Regions from separate parts of the Halomonas sp. MS1 genome, predicted to be linked through region 1. Evidence: predicted binding sites of a transcription regulator. Region 1 holds the regulator's gene; the other holds the start of a gene.
The links. The regulator FliA, encoded in region 1, starts transcription of late flagellar genes. The targets are predictions, from matches to a motif close to CTAAAGTTNNNNNNNNNNCNGCCGATA.

Region 1 (8,168 bases):
CGGTAATCAACAGGCTAAGGTTAAACTGGCGCAGACGACCGGCTTCTCGCTTAGCTTGGATAAACTCACGAACATCAGGGTGGCCAACATCGAAGGTACCCATCTGAGCACCTCGACGACCACCTGCGGATGCCACGGTGAAACACATCTTGTCGTAGATATCCATAAACGCCAGCGGCCCGTTGGTGCCAGCCCCCGCGCCAAACACAAACGCTCCCTTATGGCGCAGCGTCGAAAAGTCGTAGCCAATACCGGCGCCAGACTTCAACGTCATGCCAGCATCAACGACGGAGTCGAGAATATCGCGCATAGAGTCGCGAATAGTGCGCGAAACCGTGCAGTTAATCAGGCTGACCGCAGGTTTGTAGGCTTCAGCGCCCGCATTGGAAAGGATTCGTCCGGCAGGAATAGCGCCGTTTTCTAACGCCCAGCGGAATTTTGGCAGCCACTCGTTAGCATTGTCACCTTCAACCGCCGCTAACGCTCGCGCGACACGCTCAAAGGTAGCACCCACATCCTGATCAACAGGTTGGCTATGGCGATCTTTTAACCGATATTTAGCATCCCAGATATCTTTTGAGGGAACCTGTAGTGGGACGTCATTCGAAGTCTTCATAGCCTTTGCTGCGGTGCTCATGTCGCGAAACTCCTTCACAACGGGGTGAAATTAGCGCTCAAAACGGTGCGATTATACGTTCTGCGACTATGAAGTATAGACTTGACTTTACACTATATGCGGCATTTTTCTTGTTAAAGACTACTACATATAGAAAAATCAGCGCGTTACCTTTTGCTTATCTTCAACAAACGATAGGCTAATGTTTTTCTTGTGCGATGCCACCCTTATGCCTATTTTAAAGCCTTTTGCGTTAGCGACCTTCAGCGCCCTACTTTCCAGCACTGCGCTGCCTAGCATGGCAGCAACGTTCAATATTGATGCCGTACAGCCCCACGATCATTGGCAGTCAATGGCGTTAACGTTAGGCAGTGAGCGGCACTTTCGCGCCGTGGAAACTCATAGCTATTCGGATGCCACCTTGAGTTTGAACGCAACCCAAGGTGTTTGCGACTTACCATGGCTGGAAATGCGGGTCACGCTGGCTGAACAGCAAGGTGAAAGTCGCGCGGTTAACTTAGTGCCTACCAGGATCCGGGTGGATGATACGCCTATCATTGATACCATGGCCGAGTTTATTACCGAGCGTGGCGATGATGGGTTTTATGCGCACTTCTACCTAAGCGACCTGCAAACATTAATGGCGCAAATGAGCCAGGGAGAGCAGCTGTTTATTGGTTTCGATCAACAGGATAGCGACCCTTGGTATATGACCTTTAGTCTTGACGGTGCTGATGATGCCATAGCGAGAATACAGCGCTTATGCGACCGCGCCGATGACCAATGATAGCGCGTGTCACTGCACGCTTTTTTCAGCGATTTCAACGCGGTTACGCCCATTATGTTTAGCTCGGTACATCGCAGCATCGGCCCGGGCGATGATAGTCTTGCAGCTATCATCGGGCTGCCATACTGCGACACCGATGCTGACCGTTATCGGTTGGCCCAAGCCCTTCACCTGCAGTGTTGCCACTAGCCCACGTAATCGTTCAGCAAGCCCTTCGGCGGCTTCCATACTGGAGTGGGTCGCCAATACCACAAACTCTTCCCCTCCCCAGCGCCCCAAATGATCACAGCCCCGCAGTGAACTTTCCACCATGCGTGCTAGCGAAATCAGCACATCATCGCCCACGCTATGGCCGAGGGTGTCATTGATCTGTTTAAAATGGTCGACGTCAAATAACAACAGTGCGAAAGCCGCCCCATAGCGTTTTGCTGCGACCAGCTCTGCATCAATAGCCTGCTCGATGCGGTAGCGGTTCCACACCTGAGTGAGCGGGTCAAAATGTGCCAACTGCTCTAACCGCTGATTCGCTTCTGCCAGCGCTTTACGCTCGCGCTCCAGATGCATATTGAGCGTGCTGATCTCATAAGCAGAAATGGCCAGCGTTAAATCTTCTCCTAAATCTATCGCGGCTAGCCGCTCAACCCGTTGCCAGGCTTCGCTTTTTCCTGTGACCTCCTCGCACCACGCGTCAGAAGGCGACATCATCATAGGTGGCAGGGATGCTGAAGAGGGCTGCATCGCCCAGTAGAGCGTTTCCACTTGCTCAGGACGAAAAAACATCAGCCAGCCGCGCTGAGCAGGATCGGTAGGCAGCGGCACGGCGAGTACTCCACTCTGCTCTAGCATGTCTAAAGAGCATGTTAGCGGCTCCTTGGCTGTCTCTTGGGTACACCATGGCCCACTATGGATATGGGATTTTTCAATCCGCGTGACCAACTGGCCGATCGTTTCCGGCTTGGGCGTATTGCCTGATTGATAGATACTGCCTTTCACCCATAACGCAACGCCATTGGCACGAAAGAGCGACTTCCATGTCTCGGCATGCTCCGCAAACAGCTGATAAGGCCCCTGAGGCTTTAAGCGATTATTACTTGAAAGCACCAGGCTATCTTGTACGCGCTGCAAATAGCGCGCCTCTTGGCGAGCTCTCAGCAGTAACAGCCGCTGCGTAGCCATTTGCACCAAGGTGCGTACCGCATCTCGTACGGGCGGCGCTACGGGGTAAGGCGCTGCCGAGTGGCAGAATAGCAGCCCCCAAAGGCCGGTATCTCCCTGCATGGCCACGCTTAATGCGCCGCGCACGCCAAGTCGCTGTAAGTACTGTTGACGCTCAGGGGCCGGAGCACGCAAGAAGCTGTCACTTACATCTACCACCACGCTCGCTGGCAGTAAGTGCTCGTAGGGTGCTGCGACATCTTGGATCAGCCGCACCGGATGGCGCTCATAGGCGCGCCGTAGTGCAATGGGGAAGTCTTTGGCGGGAAAGCGTTGCCCTAACAAGGCAGGCAAACGAACCGCCGCTAATTCGACACTCGACTGAGCGCGCCCTTTAGCTAACGACTCGGCTACGATCAAACCATGCCAGTCACTATCGAAATGGCATACAGACACCCGGTCATGCCCGGTTAATTCTTGTACCGACATCACTAGGTAATCAAGTAGCTCTTCTTGATGGGTCGCTTCCGCTAAGCGCATCAGGCGTTCGTTCACCGTGCCAAGCAGACGCTGCTTACCGAGGGAATGAAGGGGTTCTATCTCAACTAACACATGCGCACCGGCACGGTAAGCATGTAACTGGAAACGGTTTGATCGAGCGGGACACTTAAAGGTGAGAGGCCCCGGCAAACGCTGCTGACCTTGTAGCTCATAGCGTACGCGCTGGCTTAAGCGCTTGCCTAGAACGCTGGAGAGCGTTGCGAGACGCCCTTCAGGAAGGCTTACTCTCAGCAATTCAACAAAGTTGCTACTAAATGCCTGTATGCGCCGACAGTCAGCATCGAGCACCAGTAATGCACCGAACGACTGTAGTAGCGAGTGATGCTTCGACACAGAGATGGCCTCAAGAAATCTCTTTACCCCTCAGTCTGCTGCCTTAGCAACAGTTCAACGCGCCGGTTGGCGGATCTACCTTCCGGCGTTGCGTTACTTTCCATGGGTTGGGTATCGGCGTAACCGACTGCCCGCATACGTGAAATAGCAACTCCCTGGCGCTCAAGATACTGGACCACCGCAATGGCGCGCCCTACCGAGAGATCCCAATTTGAGGGGAAGCGAGAGGTAGCAATGGGAACATTATCCGTATGCCCTTCTACTGAAATTTGCCCCTCAAAGGATGCTAACACTGCCAGAAGGCTTTCTAACACATCTTGCCCCTGGGGCGTTAGTACGGCATCACCGCTAGGGAAAAGCAAGCTGTCGTCGATGCGCAGCGTAACACCTTCTTCACCTTGAGAGACACTAACCCCGGGGATATTAAGCTCAGTCATTCGCGGCTTGAGCCCGCTGTGCCGGGGATGGATACCGGTTGCTAAGCTGGCCAACGGCAGCGAGGTGATAGCACTTACAGAATGCACTCTATCGCGGTCAAAGGCTTCCCCTCCCCCGGCGGCGTCAACGCAAGCAGTAAGACAAACAGCGTGATTAACAGCGTTAATACGTCTAAATAGCTCGTTAGCCACCCTTCATCGCCCTCCCCCGGCACAGTGGGCAATTCCAACGCGTGCCGTGAATCACGATCTAGCATGGCGCTACCCTTTTGCCGCAGAACTAACCGTTGGCCGCGGTTTTACAGCGGCATCGCGGATCTCGTCATGATAGTTAGCAACGAAGGAATTGAGCGTTTCTTCAATAAAAGAAGGCAGCCGCCGTTTGGTAATTAACGAAATGCCTTCCAGCACCATGTTCATGGTGATAAGGCGTTCTTCCGTGCGCCGCTCCAGCTTGACGGCAATCGGTTTGAACACCAAGTTGGCGAGCAGAATACCGTAGAACGTTGTCAGCAGAGCCACCGCCATGCGCGGGCCAATAACGTCAAGATCGCCTGCATCCATCACTTCCAGCATATTGACCAAGCCCACCAAAGTACCGATCATGCCAAACGCGGGCGCGTAGGTGGCCATGGTACGAAATATCTGCGCCTCAGCATGCTCCCGTGCTTTTAATCGTGCGATGCGCCAGCGCAGCATATCGAAAATTTCGTCCTCTTTCGTGTTAGCAATCACCAGTTGAATCCCGGTGCGCAAAAAGGGGTTACGAGTGTGCTCTAGCTCCTTCTCAACCGCCCTGACATCGCCTTTAAACCACAAGCGCGCCATGGAAACCAGTTCGTTGATATCATCACGCACATAGGTATTTTCACGCCGAAACACCAATCCCACCAGGCGCACCACGCGTAGCACTTCTTTCAGCGGATAACTAATGAAGGTAGCCGCCAAGGTGCCCGTTACCACAATGGCTAGCCCCGGCAAGTTAATAAAGCTTTCTGGCGACTCTGCAGTAAAAAACAGCACGCTTACCAGCAACAGCATGCTGGCAAAAATACCGATCAGCGTAGATGGGTTCATCAACGGCTCCTCGCCGGTTAGTCGTGATTAATAGTGGCGTTAGGTGGTGTCATATAAGCGAGCGCGAAGCCTGCTAATCGCTTGGCTGTGAAGCTGGGAGACTCGGGATTCGGTCACACCCAGCACCGCCCCGACTTCTTTAAGGTTCAGCTCTTCTTGGTAATACAACGCCATCAGTAGCTTTTCACGCTCAGGTAAGGCGTCAATCGCGTCAATTAACGACTGGCGTTGCTGTTTATCTAACAACTGATCGAAGGGCAGGTTAGTGGCTTCCTCCGTTGCGGACTCGGCCCCTTCGGCCACCAGTTCTTCGAAGGGCAGCAACTGGCCACTGTTCGTATCATTGAGCAATTGCTGATACTCACTAAGCGGCATATCCAGGTCACGCGCGATCTCACCCTCTTCCGGCGGGCGCCCTAACTGCTGTTCAAGGCGACGCACCGCATCATCCACGGCTCTGGCAGAGCGGCGTACACTACGCGGCAACCAGTCACGTGTGCGCAGCTCATCCATCATGGCACCGCGAATACGCTGACTTGCAAACGTGGCGAACGTTGCTCCCTGGGTCGCATCAAAACGCCCTAGCGCTTCTAATAAGCCCACCATGCCAGCTTGAATAAGATCATCCAACTCAATACTTGCGGGTAGTCTTACCTGCAGCGTTAAGGCCTGACGTCTTACCAGTGGCATGTATTGGGTTAACAGCTCGCTCTGTTTAATCCTGCCTTGTGCTGTATACATCCTCGTGCCTCACGGCTGAACTCTGTTCACTGGTAATTCACAATCACTTGCAGTTCCTGCACCCGTACCGGGCGCTGGCCCGGCGTCAACGCAAAACGAAAGTGCAGCGGCCCACTGACCTGTTTTCCGGCTAACGCAGTGGTTGAACCTCGCATAGCAGTTAAAGGAACACACTGCTCAGGGTGGCATAGCCACGCATTAACCGGCGCATTAACCGGCATTTGAAAACGCCAATGAATACGCTCTATCGCAGCATGCTCTACCTGCGCCCCTGCTGGCGGCTGAATGGGCTGGCTGCTGACAGCTCGGTCACTCATCGCGACCAGTACGCTGGGCACCTCACTACTCCAACTGCCCGTCGCGGCATAAGCACTCATGGTGATGACGCTTAGCGCCACCATCAACACCCTTTTGAGCAGCCTGTCAGCTTTGCAGGTATCGACCTTGAAGTCAGCGAGCATCGACATTGTTATTCCTTATCGGGGCGCTTGATAGCCGCTGTTAAAGCACGGCTACATAGCGTCAGGCTAGCTGTCATCGCGCCAGCAGTAAAAGCTCTATATCCAAGTAATAGCTGGCTGCTTCGCGCAGGTTATCGAGTAGACCTCGGCGCGGCAAATCTGGCTCGTGCAGCGCTAACAGCTGCCTAGGGCCACCGTTTTCCTGCATTTGCCGCAACGAGCGGTACATCTGGGCGAAAGCATCGGCATCGCTATTAATCCATAGTGCCCAACGCGGAAAGCGCGCTTTCAGTTGGCTAAGATTAGCGGCATCCGCATTGACGATGTGAATATCCCAATCATCCGGGTCGCCAGCCCAACGTCGCCCCAGCACTGACCATTGGGCTAGGCGCCCTTTTACTCTTGCCACCTGCTGATCGCCACCGTTAGGCATACCGATCACGATAAGCGGCTTCTGCGGCACCGAGGGCGATGCGCTGGTTTGCGCTTGGGCAGCAGTTGGCGGCACCGTTAAAGAATCGGTCATAGCGGTCAGTGGTTCAGCCGCAAGTTCGTCTCCCGTGGGATCACTCTCAACTGACTCTGCTTGGCGCTGCTGGCGCTGTAAATCTGCCCACTTGCGCAGGCCCGCTGCCTGATCCGGGGCGCTCATGCCAGCCCCTCACGGCTAACGCTGCTGAGTTGGCGAATGGCGTCACGGGCCATAAACGCGTGAACAAGCGCATCTAGCATCGCTGTGTCGCGCCGCTTACGCGTGGTGCCCAACAACCTTAACAAATCGGAGCGCAGTGCTATCGCAGCGTCATCATTGGCGATATCTAAGTGTCCCGCTGCAGCAGCGACACCGCTGGCCATCAATAAGCGAACCTCCGAGCTTACTTCGCCATCATCCGCATCTTTCAACTGCTGCCAAGCGCGCTTGGTTAGGCTAGACACCCCTTCGCTTTGCAACTGGATAACTAGAAGCGAACGCACATCCGCACCTAATCGGGCAGGCGTTAACCAGTAGCGACGCGCGATGCGTTTGCCATTTTCTGGATCGCGAACTTCACCAACCCATGCCAACAGCGGAGTACCAGCGGCGTCCTCGACAGCAATATGGGTGTGCCATAGCTGCACCGTTTGACCACGAAAACGTAGATCAGTGTGATGTGTGAGCGGGCTATCTGTGAACAGCTGACGCTGGGCATAACGCTTGCCCTGACAGTATACCCGTTGAGTGGCAGCTACTTGCGTGATCCAGGTCAAGTGTTGGGCTTCTAGCCACGCTAACGTGGCGGGGTCGGGAAACACGGGGAGCAGATGTACGGCGGCCCCCATCGTTTCGCCCTGGTGCAGCAGCCGTGATTGCCAGCCTGCGGGCTGACGGTGCTGTAGGCTGGTTAGCGCTAGCCAACCGCCATCGGCGTCTAATCCAAGATCGGGCATCGACCAGTCACAGCCCCGCTCATTACGGCGGGGAGACCATGCCATGCCCAGTCCCTTATCCGCGCAGGGCTCGCTAGCCAGTAGTGCATCCAAGCGTTTATCTTGCAGCACGCCCGGTAAGGAGGCGATATCCCATACCGACTCTAGCGCTGAAAACCCAACAATCCTTTCACGCAGCCGCGTCAGCACAGAGCTGAGGCGGCGCCCTTGCCCCAGCACGTCCCGCGACCAGCGCGGCAGACTCACCGAGTGAGGCTGCGCAGCGGAGGGCGAAGATCGCTCTTCACGCCCCCTCCCCAATGGGGTATTAAGCGCTTGATCGATCAGCGCAGCAGGGTCCGCAACCGCCATATCTTCTGGAACACGTTGCCCGTACGAACCAAACAACACGCGCAAGCCATGGCGTATGACAATATCTAGCACGGGGGCTAACCGGCCAGCTTCGTCCTGCTTGGTAATAATGCAATCATCTAACTCAGCGCCAGCCGCCCGTGCGGCTTGGCGATAGCGCAACACGACCTCTTCTAATGTTTCAGGCTGGCTAGCTGCATTCAACAGCAGCACTAAGCGCA
Region 2 (8,168 bases), 950 kb from region 1:
GACGTGGTCAGGGCATTTTGTGATTTGGACAGGTTGGACTGGCCAATCATGGAGGTAATGTTGGTATTGATCACTGACATGGTGTGATTCTCCTTGCATGAACACTGGCCGGAAGGCCTGCTATTCGGCCACTTTGTGCGCCGTTATTAGAATTAACGGCACGGCGGGGGGAATCTTTAGGGTGATTAGTAAAAAAAGATGTAATGTTTGGTAACTGTAGGGTGAGAGGCTTACTTTTACTAGAGCAACAAATGGGCGGCTTGCGCCGCCCATTGCGGGTGCCTCGCTTCGCTCGTTACACCGCACTACTTATCTGTGGCTACTCAACCGAAGCGTTAAGGTTATTTCTTGCGGCCTAACTGATTATCCAGGGCATCAAACTGCTGGGTGAGGTAGGAACTCATGCTATTCATCTGGGCAATCATCGCATCCAGTTGGCCGAACTGGGTGCGGTAGCGAGAGATGGTGCCTTCAATGGTTTTTTCCATACGCTCGAAACGGTCGTCCAAGCTTTTAACACGATTTTCCGCGCCACTAATCGCCAGTTTGACCACCCCGTTATTGCCCAGCATCTGTTCGATAGTGGTGTTTAGCCTACCCGCCATGCCGTCGCCCTCGTTTTCACCGGCAAAAAAGTCATTGAGGGCCTGGGGGTTATTGGCGACCAAGTCATCTAACGTCTCTTCATCGACCTTGAGCTTGCCATCTCGTTGCAGAGTGATGCCTAGCTGGTTAAGGGTCGACAACTCACCGCCTTCTACCCCGCCGGTTAATACACTGCGCAGCCGGGATTCGATGGTACGCACGGTGTTGTCGCCCACTAGCTCGCCAGCGGTTTCGCTATCACCGGTAAAGCGAGTGAGTTTGCCAATGGTGCCTTTTAAGTCATTAAACGCTTTTACAAAGCCATTAATCGCTTCGCGCTGCTTTAGCGTATCGCGCTCAATATTAATGGTGCTGGAAGCTGTTTCGCCGTCCACGATATCAAGCTCAGTAAGATTTAGCGTTACGCCTTGAATCGCGCCTTCAATACTGTTTTCCGCACTACTAATCGCAATGCCATTAACTGTAAGCGCAGCATTTTCCCCTGGGCGCTTTGTTGCCGCACCTTCAGCAAAGGGGCCAGGCACTACGGTGCCACCGGCACCAACAAAACTAAAGTTTTCAATAGAGGCGTCTGCACCGGTCGTTTTAGAACTAAGTTCCAGCCGATAGCCGGTGCCATCGTTGATAATCGTGGCGTTAACACCAGCTTCTTTATCAGCGTTAATGGCATCACGAATATCCGCAAGGCTACTGCCTTCTACGATGTTGATCTCGACGCTCTCGCCATCGCCAAAGGTCAGTTGCAGCGCGGTCGCCCCTTGTAGATCTAGGGCGGCGTCCCGCTCTCCCACGCGGTTTGAGGCCAGCGTGCCAGAGGTGGCCAATTGGCTGACCTCTACCCGGTAGCTGCCCGGCAGCGCATCTGCGGCGGCAGTCGCTTTAATGGCATCGCCACGCACATTGGCGGAAAGGCTTTGGTAGAGCTTGGGGTCGTTGATTTTGGCGACCGCATCTTGAAACGAGTTCAGCGACGTTTGAAGTTGACCGAAAGCAGAAATTTTCGCCTGCTGCTGTTTCTTTTGAAGCGTAATTGGCGCGAGCTTGCCCCGCTCAGCCGCTTGAAGCTGATCAAGCAAACCACTGAGATCAAGGTTAGAACCAACGCCAAGAGAGGTTATCGTCGCCATGCGGGGGTATTCCTCAGTGCAAAAGGCTAAACCATAAGACCCAGGCACGCATGCGCACGCCCGTTTATTTAACAGCACTGCTATCGGCAGAAAAGCGTACAACTTTAGCGCCTTTTCGCGCTTTCGCCGCTTTTCATACTTTTTTACTAGAAATGGGAATTTTCTAATGAAAACGCCTGCAGGAAGCAGGCGTTAGCGTAGGCGTTCAACAACCACCCAATTACTTTAGCGACTATTTACGCCCAAGCTGAGCGTCGAGGGCATCAAACTGCTGGGTTAGATAGTCGCTGGTTTGGTCCATCTGGGCAAGCATGCTATCCAACTGGCCGAACTGGGTACGGTAGCGGGAGATGGTCCGCTCAATGGTTTGTTCTGTTCGGGTGTAGCGCTCTACAAGGGATTCCACACGATTTTCCGCCCCGGTAATAGCGCCTTTCACAGCCCCGTTCGTACCTAATAACTGGTCTAGGCCCTGGTTTAGCTGGCCTGCCATACCTGAATCGTCGGCGTCACCAGCGAAGAACACCGACAGCGCATTCTGGTTATTGACAATGGCGTTATCCAGCTCGCTTTCATCAATAGAAAGCGTGCCGTCCCGCTGTAGTGAAATACCAATATCACTAAGCATCGAGAACTCACCTTCGATACCGCCACTTAATATGCTGCGCATGCGTGACTCCACCGTGCGCACCGTACTATCGCCGTTCAGCTCGCCTGCCACGCCGGTTTCCGCATTGTAACTGGTCAGCTCGCCGATGGTGCCCTTAAGCTCGTTATAGGCATCGACAAAGCCCGTAATTGCTTCACGAACAGCGCGTGTATTCTGCTCGACTGCCACGGTGCTATCGCCCTCTTCTTGAAGATTAAGCGTCACGCCTTGAATCGCCCCTTCCACCTGATTGGTAGGGCTGGTAATGGCAATGCCATTCACCGTCAACGCAGCATTAGTGCCTGCTTGAAGGGTGTTATCGGTGTCCGCAGCGAAGGGCTCGGTGCCTGAAAAGCTAAAGCCGCTAATAGAGGCATCCGCACCGGTTTCACTGGAACTAAGCGCCAGCCGGTAGTTGGTGCCGTCGTTCACAATGGTGGCGTTAACGCCTGAATCCTCACTAGCGTTAATCGCATCGCGAATATCTTCCAGGCTGCTATTCGCACCGATGGTGACCTCTTTACTGGCCCCATCACCGAATGTGAAGGTTAACGTTTGCTCAGTGGTCGTTAGCGGCGCGTCCAGTTCGGCAACTCCTTCAGAGGCCAGCGTGCCACGGGTAGCGAGTGTATCAACGGTGACGTTATAACTACCGGGCTGCGCTTCGCCGTCTGCCGTGGCAGTAATGGCATCGCCTCCCACATTCGTGGAAAGGCTTTCGTAAAGCGCACTGTCGTTTAACTCAGCGGAGGCAGTTTGAAATTTGGAGAGCGCACTTTGCAGCTGACCATAAGCAGAAATCTTGGTCTGCTGGGTTTCCAGTTGACGCTCTATAGGCTTCAGTTTCCCTCGCTCAGCATCTTGCAGTTGATCCAGCAAGCCGTTGAGGTCGAGCCCTGAGCCAATACCGAGTGATGAAATGGAAGCCATAAGTTACTGCCCTTTTTTTAAATAACGCCCAACACGCTGGCGCTGCTCATACGTAAGAATGTGATTTATATTTAATACTATCGACCATTAAAGCTTAGACTTGAGCCTATTTGGCTTTTTTTACGTACTAAAAAGTAATGAATTGTAAAGAATGACGCTTACATAAAGCTAAAAAGGCATAACACCATCAATTTTAATTAATACTTTTTGCTTTTCCCCTAGCGGCCCACATGTTGAATTATCTAGATGACAGAAATATGTCAGAAAAAGGTCGGCGGTTGCTTTGACATCAATCCATCATAGACCTTGGTCTAATACCCGCATTGCTTTATAATGCACTGCAACAAGCCCATTTTAGGGCTATTTGCAGGAGAACGACTTATGCCTTCCGAGGTGTCACAACCCGCATCCAGCGTAGCGTCTGCCGCTTATCATGTGCAGCGCAGCCTACGCCACTGCCTTTCTACCGTTGCCGAGCTGCTTTACGATAACGGCCATGTACTCGAAACCATTACCTTGCCGCAGCGTGGCCTTGCCCGACGCGAGTTGGCTCATTTGAAGGGGCATTGCCCTAGTTGGAAAACATGCCAACGGGTGCTTGAAGAGAGCGGTGCCGCTGAATTTAATGATTACGACCGCTTCGTACTGACGTCTATGGGACGGGAGCTAATGTTTGATATGTTTGGCCAGGGAGCTGCCGACTGCGCGTAATCGCGTTTGCTTTGCTCTGCACGTTCTAAATACGACGTTCTAAATACAGCGTTTTAAATACAAAGCGCCCGCAGGCCCTTGAAAAAAAGGGCTGCGGGCGCTTTTCTATTGGCGCGGTGTGCTTAGCGCAGTCCAAGCAGCGATAGAATAAACAGCACAACAACGATTAGACCAATAATATAGATAATGTTACGCATAACGGCACTCCTTGCTTTTGCGTTTAAAGGCTTGCTTCAAAGAAAGCAACACCTTGAAATAACATCTCTAGCCTAGCAGTGATTGGTTATGTTTGCGTAATTTACCCTTGGTGGGCATTGAATCGCTCTCTTAAGAGAAAGTACGACGATTCGTCTCACTCCCCCTTATGCCCTAGGCTCATCAGATAAAGCGCTGCGGCCAGCGCCAGCACTGAAAGCGCGAGGTAGATGGCTTCCAGTGGCGTTGTGAAACGGATATCCACCACGGCGCGGAAAAACTCAATAATCACCGCCAGAATCACCACGCGGGCAATTTTGTCCTTGAGTTGATCCAGTGAGCCTACGTTAAACGGATGCTTGGGATAGCGCACTTCCGCCTGGTCGATCCGGGAAACAAACAGCCGATAGATACCTAGCCCAAAGATCAGCAGCACAATCGCTATTAAATAAACATCAACGGCGATGATGATGTCCGGCACCAGGGTGTCGTGGATATCTTGAGAGCTATCCACCAGGTAGTAGCGCAGTACATCACCCACCACGGTTAAGATATCCAGCGTACCCACAATAAACAGCATCAGTGAGCCCAACAGGCTTGGCACTACCGCCAGCATTACCAGAAAGCGAGAATTCCAAAGCACTGTTTCAATCCGCCGCTCCCAGGGGGATTGTTCACGGGGCGTTTTGGGCGCAGGCGGCAGCGTTGAATGTGGCGATGGTGAATTCGGTGATGATGACTCAGACGGCGCTGGATCAGACATGGTGCGTGCTTGCTCCTTTTATAAAACCGCCAGCTTAGGCGGCGCTAGGATGGTCGTACGCGAACTTATAGCACGTTGACCAGCACAACCGTAAACGTAACTCCAGTGAGTAGAAAACCCAGCGAGAGCATAATGCCGTCTCTGGCGACTAAACCTAAACCAAACAAGGTAAGCGCCAAACCCGCGCCGTTGGCGCTAAACGGAATAAACTCCATCGGCGGCATGGCTAACGCGATAAGCAAGCACATCACGGCGGTGACGCGTATCCCGATATAGCCAGTCATCCACGCTAGGCGCACACCCAGCAAACTATCCACCCATCTAGCGGGCTTCTTCATGTAGTGAATGGCTTTATCGAATTTGTTGCGGGAAAGCGAACGGGTTAATAACCATTTGGGCAGCCAGAACGTTTCTCTTCCCAGTAATAGTTGCACCGACGTGAGCAACACCAACGCCGCCATAAGCGTTGGCATACCGGGAATATCACCAATAATGGGCACAAGTGTGATTAGCCCAGCAAGCAACAATAGTGGCCCAAATGAACGCCTGCCCACCGCGTGAACCACGTCGTCTACGCTTACCTTGGCTTTTTCACGCTCCATTCGCTCCATGGTGTTAAGCAGTTCGGTTAAGTTCGATGCATCCTGCATATCACTCATTGGCGTTTCTGCGCTCCGAGCCCTGTATCAATGGGTCTATTAATGGTTATGTCGACGGCTGGGGATTTCTGCTGAGCCGGAAGGGAGCCGCTAGGCCTGGGGCGTGCTGGCAAGCTTGCTGCGAATAAAATCGCTATGGCTAACGTGTAAAAGATCTGCCAACCGCCGGATACGGTGTTCTTCGAGTGGATCGATACTGCCGTCAGCCCAAGCAAGCTGCCACATTAACGCTACCAACTCGCAGCGCTGCTCATAACCGTAGTGCTCTTTTATCAGGCTAACAAACTGGTAATGATCGACGGCATCATCCACTTCTGCTTCCGCCAATGTCATTAACTCGTTAACGTCGCTGTCACTTAAGTGGTAGCGGCTGATTAACATCTGCTTCAGTGCGGCGCGTTCAGCATCGCTTTTATCGTAATCGGCACGCATGACTTCACAGAGCAGCGCCGCCGTTGCGAGTTCTAGCGTCAGGGTTTGATTATCACGCTGCTCAGGTTCTGCCAGCGCGCGTTGGAAGAAATTGCTAATGGCATCCAGCACGGTTTCTCTCCTGTTAATAAACCTGCCACTTCGACTGGCGATATGGCACTTAGTGCCCTTTACGCCTAAGCGCCCACCCTCGCCTCACTATTCACCAATCACTATTCACGATTCACGATTCACTCCTTACGCTTCGCCAACTGCTCTTTTAGCTGCTTGGGCACTTGCTTGATAATCAGGCGATCCTGGTTTTCATCGTACTCAATGCTGGACCCGAGCAGGTGGGAGTCAAAACTGATCGATACGCCCCCAGCGCGCCCGGTAAATCGGCGGAACTGACTGATAGTACGCTTGTCCGGCGGAATTTCTGGAGAAAGGCCGTAGTCAGCATTCCGGATATGGTCGTAAAACGCTTTGGGCTGCTTTTCGTCCACCAGCTCTGAAAGTTCTTCTAATGTCATTGGCTCGCCACGGCGCAGCTGCTCGTTGGCGTAGTCAACCAGGGTGTCAGTTTTTTCTCGGCTGGCTTCGTCGTCGTAGTCCTCTTTTTCGACGTAATCACTGAAGGCTTTCAACAGCGTGCGGGTTTCGGCGGGGGCATCAATGCCCTCTTCCATTCCCAACAGGGCTATCAAGCCATCGGCTAGCTTTTTGCCGCCGCGATCTTTTAAAAACGACACATACTGTGTGCTTTCAGAGTCGCTCTGCCATTGGGTAAGGTTTATCCGTGCTGCCAAGGTGAGCTGGCTGGTATTAAGCTGCGCGGCGGGCACTGCTTGGTGCTCTGCGTTAATGCCAATACCTTCCCGCTGATGAACCAAGCCTAAAAACAGCGTCTCGGTATCGCCCTGGCGTAGATGTGCGAACACTAAGTAGCCGCTAACGGAGAGCTGCTCTTGCAGTGTTTGCGCCAAGCGTTCGGCAATCGCAATAGAAAGCTGGGTAAAATCTTGCTCTTCTGCCATATACGCCCGTAGCCAAGCTACCAGCGGACCAGCCTGCTCGCCCTGCTCAGCAAATCGCCCCCACCCTTTGGCTTTGGTGTTGTAGGTGTCATTTAGCGAATTCACCAAGCTTGCCATCACAGGGTCGTCGTTGGCCGCGGGTGTTGACGCTGGTGCCGCCGTGACGGTCAAACGTTCACCATCTAGTGATGGATCAAGGCGGTGCACAATACTTTGCAGTAGCGGCATAAGCGGGAGTTACCTTTTTATCAGAAGAACAGCTAAATAAGACATTGGCGCACTCAAGGCTTTAAGCGATAGCCAGTGCGAAAAATCCAGGCAATGGTGGCAAGGCTGACCGCCAGGAAGAGCATGATCATTGCCACGCTAGCCGCTAAGCTAACATCGCCAATGCCGTAGAAGCTCCAACGGAATCCACTGACCAAGTAGACCACGGGGTTGGCTAACGTCACGGTTTGCCAAAACGGCGGCAGCATATCAATGGAATAGAAGCTGCCCCCCAAAAACGTTAGCGGAGTGATCACCAACAAAGGCACCAACTGCAGCTTGTCGAAACCATCCGCCCAAATACCGATAATAAAGCCCAGCAGGCTGAAAGTGACGGCGGTCAGCACCAGGAAGGTGAGCATCCAAATCGGATGAGCAATTTCCAGCGGCACAAATAAGCTGGACGTTGCCAGGATAATCAGCCCCAGAATGATCGATTTCGAGGCAGCAGCGCCTACATAGCCCACCACCACTTCTAAATAAGAGATGGGCGCTGAGAGAATTTCATAAATGCTGCCGGAGAACTTCGGGAAGAAAATCCCAAACGAGGCATTAGAGACACTCTGAGTAAGTAGCATCAGCATAATCAGACCGGGCACAATAAAGGCCCCGTAGCTGACCCCGTTAATTTCGCTGATGCGTGAACCAATCGCCGCGCCAAACACCACAAAGTAAAGCGAGGTTGAAATCACTGGCGACACAATGCTTTGCAGCAAGGTACGGCGAGTACGCGCCATTTCCGCCATATAAATGGCACGAACGGGGTAGAGATTCATGGGCGCTCCTTTACCAAGTCGACGAAAATATCTTCCA

Region 2: a site for FliA is predicted at 1,815-1,841, ahead of fliD (flagellar filament capping protein FliD). Genes of this name have one in related genera too.

Annotation. Positions count from the first base shown of each region.
Region 1 is NZ_CP098926.1:1,733,264-1,741,431, reverse strand. Features, by position in the region: gene NF683_RS07815 (adenosylcobalamin-dependent ribonucleoside-diphosphate reductase) at 1-637, opposite strand, end outside; gene NF683_RS07810 (hypothetical protein) at 819-1,403, shown strand; gene NF683_RS07805 (sensor domain-containing diguanylate cyclase) at 1,413-3,452, opposite strand; partial or broken gene NF683_RS07800 (OmpA/MotB family protein) at 3,476-4,146, opposite strand; gene NF683_RS07795 (motility protein A) at 4,151-4,966, opposite strand; gene NF683_RS07790 (RNA polymerase sigma factor FliA) at 5,006-5,707, opposite strand; gene NF683_RS07785 (flagellar protein FlhE) at 5,734-6,174, opposite strand; gene NF683_RS07780 (hypothetical protein) at 6,242-6,820, opposite strand; gene flhF (flagellar biosynthesis protein FlhF) at 6,817-8,168, opposite strand, start outside.
Region 2 is NZ_CP098926.1:787,047-795,214, forward strand. Features, by position in the region: gene NF683_RS03645 (FliC/FljB family flagellin) at 1-80, opposite strand, end outside; gene fliD (flagellar filament capping protein FliD) at 342-1,733, opposite strand; gene fliD (flagellar filament capping protein FliD) at 1,966-3,312, opposite strand; gene NF683_RS03660 (hypothetical protein) at 3,694-4,023, shown strand; gene NF683_RS03665 (YqhA family protein) at 4,376-4,981, opposite strand; gene NF683_RS03670 (exopolysaccharide biosynthesis protein) at 5,047-5,640, opposite strand; gene NF683_RS03675 (tellurite resistance TerB family protein) at 5,731-6,183, opposite strand; gene yejK (nucleoid-associated protein YejK) at 6,303-7,316, opposite strand; gene NF683_RS03685 (ABC transporter permease) at 7,370-8,131, opposite strand; gene NF683_RS03690 (ABC transporter ATP-binding protein) at 8,128-8,168, opposite strand, start outside.